3 regions of the Bacillus sp. EA-CB0995 genome follow, and region 1 is predicted to be linked to each of the others. Evidence: riboswitches for the same ligand, from Rfam matches in the RefSeq annotation. Region 1 holds a riboswitch; each other region holds the start of a gene.
What was found. A riboswitch is a leader RNA that binds a small molecule or an ion and turns the genes downstream of it on or off. The one in region 1 is predicted to bind S-adenosylmethionine.
Positions count from the first base shown of each region.

Region 1 (3,283 bases):
TCTACGAAACTTTTCTCTCGTTATGAAAATCCCAATTGGAACAGATATCAAAATAGCAAGCAAAGAAGACAATCCTACAAGCTGTAAATGTTGAGTAAGCAGCACAAGAAACTCATCCGGATAATCTACAATAAGCTGAAAATAGCCATTGTAATAAGCCCAACCCAAAAAACTGATAACTAAGGGAGTACAAATCCACTTGAAAAGATTAGAAAAGAATCGCTTTTTTTCATGTTTACGTTCCTTTCCTGTTGAATCATTTGAAATGTGCTGTAAAAATTGTTTAATGTCTGTGCTTTGTATAATTCCAATAGGCTGATTGTTGTCTCCTATAACAAGAACTTGCTCATATTTTGCGCTCAACATACGTGATAAAGTTTCTCTTAAATCTGTATGTATTGAAACTGTTAAATCTGCTGAAAGATGTCTTGTTTCTTGAAGGTATCCGGCTTTCGCTAAATCACTTACCGTATATAGACTAAGCTGTTTTAATGTTCGATCTTTCCCTAAAAAGTTGGCTACAAAGTCATTCTTAGGTGATTCCAGCAATTGTGCTGGAGTGCCATATTGTACTAATTCTCCCTCCTTTAAAATTGCAATGTAATCTCCTAATTTTATGGCTTCATCTAAATCGTGGCTCACAAATAAAATAGTTTTTTGAACTTGTTTTTGAATTTTTAAGAATTCATCTTGTAAACGAGCTCTTATAATGGGATCTAGTGCGCTAAATGGTTCATCCATTAACATAACGGGTGGGTTTACAGCCATTGCTCTTGCAATTCCGATACGTTGTTGCTGTCCGCCTGATAATTCGTAAGGATAACGTTTTCGGTACTCCTCGGGATTCAAACCAATGAGTTCCATCAATTCCGTATATCGGGCTTGTTTTCTTTTTTGTCCCATCCTAATAAATCAGGAATAACTGTAATATTTTGTTCAATAGTCATATTAGGGAACAATCCGTTATGCTGAATCACGTATCCAATATTGCGACGAAGCTCAATTTCATTAAACGAATGAATTTCTTTTCCGTTGATAAAAATCTTCCCATTTGAAAGAGGAACAAGACGATTAACCATTCTTAATAATGTGGTCTTTCCACATCCTGATGGTCCAAGTAAGACGACGATTTTCCCCTCAGGAACAGTCAAGTTAATATCATGAATGGCTGTTACGTCTGAATCATACGTTTTTGACACACCCTTAAACTCTATCAAACTGTACACCTCCAAATGATGATGGTTATTTATTTCGTAAATTCATAGGTGTTAATCTTCTCTGTAATAAGCCTAGAGAACTGTCTGCAATTAGTGCGAGAATAGAAATGAATAATGCACCGGTTAAAATCATCTCAGGGTGTGTTCGAGCAATCCCCTGATTAATTAAGACTCCTAATCCTCCAGCTCCAACAAAAGCTGAAATGGCTCCAATTCCGATATTTAAAACGACGGCTGTTCGAACACCAGCTAAAATAATAGGAAGGGCATTTGGAATTTCGACCATTCGTAGTCGTTCCCATTTATTCATGCCGATTCCAATCGCAGCATCACGAATGTGTGGATCGATGTTCTTGATGGCTACGTATGTATTGCGAATAATAGGAAGCTGTGAGTAGAGGACTAATGCAATAATAGCCGGTAAAAAGCCGATTCCTTGATTAATGATTGATAAAAGTGGCATCATAAGACCAAATAACGCAATACTTGGGATGGTCATAATAATATTAGCTATTTGAAGAACAGATTCTGCCAGCTCTTCATTTGTTGTAAGGAAAATTCCAATCGGCACCCCGATGGCGATAGCGATAAATAAAGAAAGTCCAACAAGCTGAAAGTGTTCCCATGTTAATATCATAACTTGATCTGAATTGTCTACGATGTACTGCCAAAGTTTTGTAATCCTATCCATACAATTCCTCCAATAAAAAACTCTTCTTATTTAAACATAAGAAGAGTTTTTTAGTCTGTAATCTCTTCTTATCTCTCAAGCTCATAAAACCTGCAGGAATTGGCACAGTTTTCTTATAGAAAGAACCTGTTGCCGAGGTATCAAAGGGCCTGTCCCTCCACCTCTCTTGATAAGAATGTATAAATTCATATTTAATTTAGACTAATACTATACTAAGCAGATATGAATTGTCAATATTTTTAATTAATTAAAATAATAATTAATATTTAAAATAATTTTAGGGTGAATGTGTTTTTTATGGTTCTGGTGCAAATACTTAGGAAAGATATAAAGAGGCGAAAAGTTTCCTAGTGGAATCTATTCTTAGGTAGCAATTCCAAATAGTTGATGGATGAACTTCACTTGATCTTGGACAGACTTGTCCAGTAAAACAAGTTGCTCTTTTTTTACCATATGCATAGCTTCTATTCCAGAAATAATGGATGTAGCTGTGCGAAAGGATTTCAATCCTAACATCGAACGAACTCGCTTTTTAATAAACCGATGATCTTGTTCCACTATGTTATTGAGATATTTCACTTGCCTTAGTTGGATGCCTTCAGGCATCTGCTTTTTTCTTTTAACTCTTGGATAGCGATAGGATAAGCTGGATTTTTATCAACGGTCACAACACGAGGTTTAGAAACATGAAAAGACCGCAAAGCTTTCTTGAAAAAGCGCTTTGCAGCCTTGTGGTCTCTTGTTTGGCTTAGATAAAAATCAATCGTATTTCCTTTCGAATCGACAGCTCGGTACAGATACATCCATTGACCTTTAACTTTTATATATGTTTCATCAACTCTCCAGGAGTCATTTGTTTGCTTGAGGTGACGACGAATTCGTTTGTCTAACTCAGACGCATAATGGTAGTGTGGACGATGGGTACACCACGCTCTTCCATCATTTCCACCAAATCACGAAAACTCAGATTGTACCGTAGGTACCATCTCACTGTAAGAAGGATAATTTCAGACTGATAATGTTTCCACTTGAACAAATTTTTCGTTTTCATACCGATGACACCCCTTTTTTAGAGTCATAGTATCAGCATGTCCAAGTTTGATAGATTTTTAGCACCATAACCAATTAAAGCAAGGGTAGGAGTGAGAACTTTGTACCCTTTGCTTTTTAAACAAATATTAGATTTTCCTAAACTCACCGATACCTCCTATACCCGGAAGGCCTGTACCTCCCGGATGGCCTTGCAATCCGAAGTTTGCCGGGGGAGGAGGATTCCCTGGATCATAATCGGAATGACTGTAGCTGGAGCTTTTGCCTTTGCCAGTGGCGCCGGATGCGCCGGGTTGGCCTGGCAAACCGCCGAAGCCGCCAATTC
Region 1 is NZ_CP169269.1:2,619,007-2,622,289, forward strand. It holds gene ACEWFJ_RS13625 (ABC transporter permease subunit) at 1-903, opposite strand, end outside; gene ACEWFJ_RS13630 (ATP-binding cassette domain-containing protein) at 864-1,217, opposite strand; gene ACEWFJ_RS13635 (ABC transporter permease) at 1,243-1,908, opposite strand; SAM riboswitch class I at 1,974-2,084, opposite strand; partial or broken gene ACEWFJ_RS13640 (IS6 family transposase) at 2,272-2,959, opposite strand; gene ACEWFJ_RS13645 (hypothetical protein) at 3,116-3,283, opposite strand, start outside.

Region 2 (3,283 bases), 780 kb from region 1:
TCTTTATCAGGCGCATAAATCTCTTGAACTTGAATCACACCGTAAGTTACACCTTCTTTTACAAGCCGAACTTCTTCCCCCACTTTTAATTCCTTCGCTTTTTCTTCTGTTATAGGTAATGTAATTGGAATGCTCCATACATCTCCATCTGCTAATCGCATTGTTTCTACTACTGACACATAATCGTTCTTTCCTAAAAAGCCAGTAAGTGGGCTATATCCACCGATCGCAATGAGTTCTAAATCACTTAATGCGATTCCATCTAACTCAATTTCTTTTACGATATGTGCTGTTTCATATGTTTCATCAATTCGATTGACTAATATTTTTGTATCACTCATTTTCTTTTTCTCCTTCTATATCAAGTATTAACGAATAGTAGTCTTCATTGATAATGAAGACCACATTCTGTTTTCAACTTCCCGGCCCAGCGCCCATCTCGCGAATCTCCACCCTCTTGTACCTGCACGGTACATGTTTCACATCCGATGCTCGGATACCCAATATCATGGAGTGGGTTGTACGGCAAATTATGCTTGTATACATAGCGCCATACTTCTTTCCAAGTCCAATGAATAAGCGGACAAATTTTAACAGATTGAAAGCGATGATCTCGATTGACAAACTGCGTATGTTTTCGCGTTTCAGACTGTTCTCTTCTTAAGCCTGATATCCATGCCTTCCTACCTGTTAGCGCTTCTTCTAACGGCTTAATTTTCCTTAATTGACAACAAAGGTTTGGATTATGTTCCCATAATTTCTCACCATACTCTTTTGCTTGTTCCTCAAGTGTAAGTGCCGGCTGCTTTTCAATAATATTCAACTTAGGAAATCGTTCCCTGACTTTTTTGATCAAGTCATATGTTTCTTGAAAATGAACATTTGTATCTAAAAATACAATCTTTGCAGATGGATTTACTTGGTTAATCACGTGCAATAAAACCATTCCTTCTATCCCAAAGCTGCATGCATAAACAATATCGTCCTCATAATGTTCATACGCCCAGCGTACTGCTGCCAAAGCGCCTTTCGTTTCATCATCTTCCTGAAATGAAACAAAATTATCTTGCCACGTTTCGTACGTTAACATCGTTGTCCCCCCTCATAACACCCATATAAAAAGGCGGCCTTAACCTATAGAAATAGATTAGGGCCGCCTCTAGTTTTTCTAGTCAGCGTGCTTATTTTAAGCGTACTTTTTCACTTTTTTCAAGCTGAATCACTTTACCATCTTGCACAACAATTGTAATAGAACCATATTTCATATCAGTAAGCATAGATTGAATCTGACTTGCTACTTCTTCAAATTGTCCGCGCACTCCCACGAACAGCCCCCCTTTTTCATAAAAAAATCTTTCCCATTTCGAAAAGACTGTTCCGGTAACGTATCTACCTTATCTTCCAAAATGGATACCATTTTGCTGGAAGTAGCACCTTACTCCTATAAAGTAGGTTGCCGGGCTTCTTCGGGCCAGTTCCCTCCGCCACTCTTGATAAGAATTATATTTGTATTTTATCACAATTCTGATTTTTTTCAATCCTAGTTTTCCGATAAATTTTATGTTTTTTTGACAAAGAAGGAGTTGTTCACCTAAACAACTCCCACTTCAGCTAAGTAAGGACGCAGTCACACAAGTTCCTTTACACGTATGCGATCGTTCTCAATAATATTTTCATACGATTCTCTCTCCACAACAACTTGTGATTTTCCGTTTTTTGCAAACACAACTGCTGGGCGACGAATACGGTTATAATTATTTGCCATCGAATAACCATATGCCCCTGTACAAGAAATAGCTAAGAGATCACAAGAAACAACTTTTGGAAGCTCTACATCCCAAATGAGCATATCCCCACTTTCACAACATTTTCCCGCAATTGAAACAACCTCTTCGGCAGATTCATTCGCACGATTTGCTAGCAATGCTTCATAACGAGCTCCATAAAGTGCTGGACGAAGATTATCTGTCATACCTCCATCAACCGATACATATTTACGGATACCCGGAATATCTTTAATCGCTCCAACTGTATACAACGTTGTTCCTGCATCTCCAACAATACTACGGCCTGGTTCTACCCAAATTTCTGGAAGGGGGTATTCGCATACTGTAAACTGCTCACGTACCGCATCCGTCACAGCTTTCACATATTCACCAAGAGCAAGAGGTGTGTCCCCTTCCGTATAGCGAATTCCAAAACCGCCTCCTACATTTAATACTGGGGCTACATAGTTCATTTCTTTTCTCACTGTTTCCAAGAAGTTGCGAAGCACTTCAATTGCACGAATAAATCCTGCCGTCTCAAAAATTTGCGATCCGATATGAGAATGAATTCCTAATACACGATAGTTTGATTTTTCTAATGCACTTTTTACCGCTTGTGATGCATGCCCTGTTGAAATACCGAAACCAAACTTAGAATCATCTTGACCTGTTGTAATATATTCATGTGTATGCGCTTCTACTCCCGGCGTCACACGCAGCAAGATATTCACAACTTGCCCGTATTCTTTCGCTAAATCATGCAATACCTCTAGTTCAAAAAAATTATCTACAACAAAGCAGCCAATATTAGCTTCTAATGCCATTCTTATTTCTTCTTCTGTTTTATTATTACCATGAAAATGGATGCGCTCTGCTGGAAATCTCGCTTGCAACGCCGTATATAGTTCTCCGCTAGACACAACATCTAGTGACATATTTTCTTCGGCAGCTAACCTGCACATTTCCATGCACAAGAACGCTTTGCTTGCATATGCTACTTGATAAGAGAACCCACTTTCCCTAAAAGCACGATGAAATGCACGACATTTCTCTCGAATTGCTGCTTCATCGTAAACATAAAGTGGTGTCCCATATGCTCTTGTAAGTTCAGTAGCATCGCATCCTCCAATTTCTAAGTGTCCTTGTTCATTAATGCGGCTTGTGCCGTGTAAATACATGTGAATTCCTCCCTTGTTTTCGCAAAACCCTCTATTACATTTCTTATTTATTACTATTATTCCTAATTTAGATAAACAAAAAACGCGCGGAACAATGTTCACACGCGTTTCTTATTAGAAGAATTTATGTCGAAAAAATAAACGTATTGTTATTTTCTCAAATAAGAAACCGCATCAAACATCTCCTAATAGCTCTCCATAAGCAAAATACTTATGACAGTACTACATTTATTCAATGCAGTCCCAATATATGAATGAAGTGGTCATTCATATATTTCGGCGATAACCCCTTTCAACCTATGATCATGAATACCACTTTATTTCCCATAGTTTACTTTT
Region 2 is NZ_CP169269.1:3,397,163-3,400,445, forward strand. It holds gene sat (sulfate adenylyltransferase) at 1-341, opposite strand, end outside; gene ACEWFJ_RS17565 (phosphoadenylyl-sulfate reductase) at 386-1,090, opposite strand; gene ACEWFJ_RS17570 (YezD family protein) at 1,182-1,325, opposite strand; SAM riboswitch class I at 1,392-1,500, opposite strand; gene lysA (diaminopimelate decarboxylase) at 1,628-2,944, opposite strand; lysine riboswitch at 3,126-3,283, opposite strand, start outside.
Region 2: another riboswitch for S-adenosylmethionine. It lies ahead of ACEWFJ_RS17570 (YezD family protein); the one in region 1 lies ahead of ACEWFJ_RS13635 (ABC transporter permease).

Region 3 (3,283 bases), 1.0 Mb from region 1:
AAGAATTTTGTTGTTGCAATGGCTCCTGTTGGATTGTTCGGATAGTTTAAAAACATTAATTTTGCTTGTTCAGCAGTTTGGGAATCAATCTTTGTATAATCAGGTAAAAAATGATTTTCTGCTAATAATGGCATTGTTGCAAGTTTTGCTTTCGCTAAGGCAACACCTGATAAATAATCTGGATAGCCAGGATCAGGAACGAGAATTGTATCGCCTGGATTTGTAAAACAAAGCGGTAATTCAACTAATCCAGCTTTTCCACCAAATAAAACAGCTACTTCGGTTTTGGGATTTAACTGTACATCGTATTCACGCTCATAAAACGTAGCGACAGCTTCTTTTAAGCTTTCATGCCCGCGAAATGGCGGATATTTATGATGAATTGGTTGTTCTGCTGCACGCTGTAGCGCTGCTACGATATGCGCTGGCGTTGGCTGATCTGGATTTCCTTGTCCTAAGTTAATAATATCATGACCAGCTTGCACGGCTTTGTTGACTTTTGTGACGAGCGAAGCAAAAAATTGTGTTGGTAATGATGTTAATGACTCAGAAGATTGAAAACGTTTCATACTTTCCACCTCTTTTGAAAGTTGTTACAATTCTAGTGACAAATAATATAATCTTTCCAACTTTTTGTAAAGAAAAAATAAAAGGGAGTAGGGAGAAATCAATGAAAATTGCTTGTATTCAAATGGATATTACTTTTGGGAATGTAGAAAAAAATATAGAACATGCCGAAAAAAATAAACGAAGCGATGAAGGAAAAGCCAGACGTTATTGTATTACCAGAGTTATGGACAACAGGGTATGATTTGGAACGTCTTCCTGAAATTGCTGACCCAGATGGGAAATACACGAAACAATTATTATCAAAGTGGGGTAAGCAAAATTGTGTGAATATTGTTGGAGGATCGATTGCTAAGCAGACAGAGAAAGGTGTTACAAATACAATGTATATTAGTAATCGAAGCGGGAAAATTGTGGCTGAATATAGTAAAGTGCACTTGTTTCAACTGATGGATGAGCATAAATATTTAATTGCTGGAAATAAAACGGGTCACTTTATATTAGATGATACGTCGTGTGCAGGAACAATTTGTTATGATATTCGTTTTCCAGAGTGGGTACGCGTTCATGCTGCACAGGGGGCAACAGTATTATTCGTTGTAGCCGAGTGGCCACTTGTTCGCTTAGCGCATTGGCGGTTATTACTTCAAGCAAGGGCGATTGAAAATCAATGTTATGTTGTGGCTTGCAATCGTGCTGGGCGTGATCTGAATAATGTATTTGCAGGCCATTCGCTTATTATTGATCCTTGGGGAGAAGTCGTGAATGAGGCAGATGAAACAGAAATGATTTTGTATGGAACATTAGATGAAAAGAAGATTTCTGAAGTGCGTAAAGGGATTCCTGTTTTTTTTGATCGCCGTCCAGAATTGTACATGTGAAAAAGTATTGACAAACAATTTTTATTCTTGGTATAGTCAACAACAGAAACTGAAAAATTCAGACAACTATATACTCTTATCAAGAGCAGGTGGAGGGATTTGGCCCGATGAAGCCCAGCAACCGACCGTAATACCATTGTGAAATGGGGCGCACAATTCGCGCCTAGTAAGGCACGGTGCTAATTCCAACAGAAAGAGAGACTTTCTGATAGATAAGAGGGGAGAAGTGAATCTTCAAACCTCTTTCGTCATCGAAAGGGGTTTTTCTTATGATGAAAAACCCCGATACATTAAGGGGGAATCAGAGTGGGGTACAAGCAATTAACAGAAGAAACAGCCGTTACATATGCGAAAGAACATGGTTATTTTTCAGAAAAGGCAGTTGTCACTTGTGAAGAAATTGGTGATGGGAATTTAAATTATGTGTTTCGTTTACATGATGGGAAGAAAGGATTGATTCTTAAGCAGGCTCTTCCATATGCAAAGGTAGTAGGAAAAAGTTGGCCGCTATCTTTACGCCGTGCAACGATTGAAAGTCGTGCATTGCAAATTTTTGCAAAATACGTACCAGAGTATGTGCCGAAAGTATACGGGCATGATGAAACATTAGCAATTATTGTTATGGAAGATTTATCAGCATTAACGATAACAAGAAACGGATTGATAAACGGGGAAGACTATCCGCTATTATCTCGGCATATCGGGCATTTTTTAGCTCATGTTCTTTTCTACACATCCGATTTTGGACTACAAGCAGAAGAAAAAAGAGTGCTAGATAGTAAGTTTGTAAACCCTGATTTATGTAAGATTACAGAGAATCTTGTATTTACTGATCCATTTGCAAACTATGAAACAAATAAGTATGAAGAAGAATTACAAGATGTTGTTGACGAACTTTGGTGTGATAAAAATTTGAAGTTACGAGTAGCGCAGTGTAAGTATAAATTTTTGACGCGAAAAGAAGCATTAATTCACGGTGATTTACATACTGGAAGTATATTTTCATCATCTTCAGAAACGAAAGTGATTGATCCAGAATTTGCGACATTTGGTCCATTTGGATTCGATTTAGGCCAATTGATTGCCAATTTATTATTAAATGCACTGTCACGTGAAGAAAACAAGCGCAACGTATTATTTTATCATATTGAGCAAACATGGAGCGTTTTCGTAGAAACATTTACGAAGTTATGGGTGCTCGAAGGCATAGAGCCGTATACGAAAGAAAAGCAATGGTTACCAATTGTACTAAACAATATTTTCACTGATGCAGTTGGATTTGTAGGATGTGAGATTATTCGCCGTACAATTGGGTTAGCGCATGTTGCAGATTTAGATGGGATTTCTCATAACGAAACAAGGTTACAGGCAAAAAGGCAGGCATTACGGTTAGGAAGAAAATTACTTCTACATAAAATAGAAAATGCGGATGCTCGTTTGTTCCGTATATTATTTAATTCTATTGTTTTTGAGAAGGAAGTGAAAGTATGAGTACAAGAGTGGCGGTACTTCGTTCTGTTAGTTAGAAGGGAAACTCCATCGCTCTTTTGAATTAAAAGAAATTGCCGACTATTATTGAATATAAGACATTAACTACAATTGAAGATGTTTAGAAAAGTATTGTTTTATTAGAGGTGCAAAGGGATTATAAAGTGGAAATCGCAAAGATATTTGGGAAAACAAAAATGATTTAGCTTGTTTTTATTTACCACTTTTTTGGAGTCTCTCTTACTTATAATAAGAAGGGAGGAGAGACTATGGAGGAATGGATATCGGTTATTGGCAATGTTGGCTTTCCAATTGTTGTTACGCTATACTTACTGCATAGAATTGAA
Region 3 is NZ_CP169269.1:1,601,170-1,604,452, forward strand. It holds partial or broken gene ACEWFJ_RS08465 (aminotransferase class I/II-fold pyridoxal phosphate-dependent enzyme) at 1-569, opposite strand, end outside; partial or broken gene ACEWFJ_RS08470 (carbon-nitrogen family hydrolase) at 584-1,448, shown strand; SAM riboswitch class I at 1,522-1,667, shown strand; gene mtnK (S-methyl-5-thioribose kinase) at 1,755-2,939, shown strand; gene ACEWFJ_RS08480 (YvrJ family protein) at 3,206-3,283, shown strand, end outside.
Region 3: another riboswitch for S-adenosylmethionine. It lies ahead of mtnK (S-methyl-5-thioribose kinase); the one in region 1 lies ahead of ACEWFJ_RS13635 (ABC transporter permease).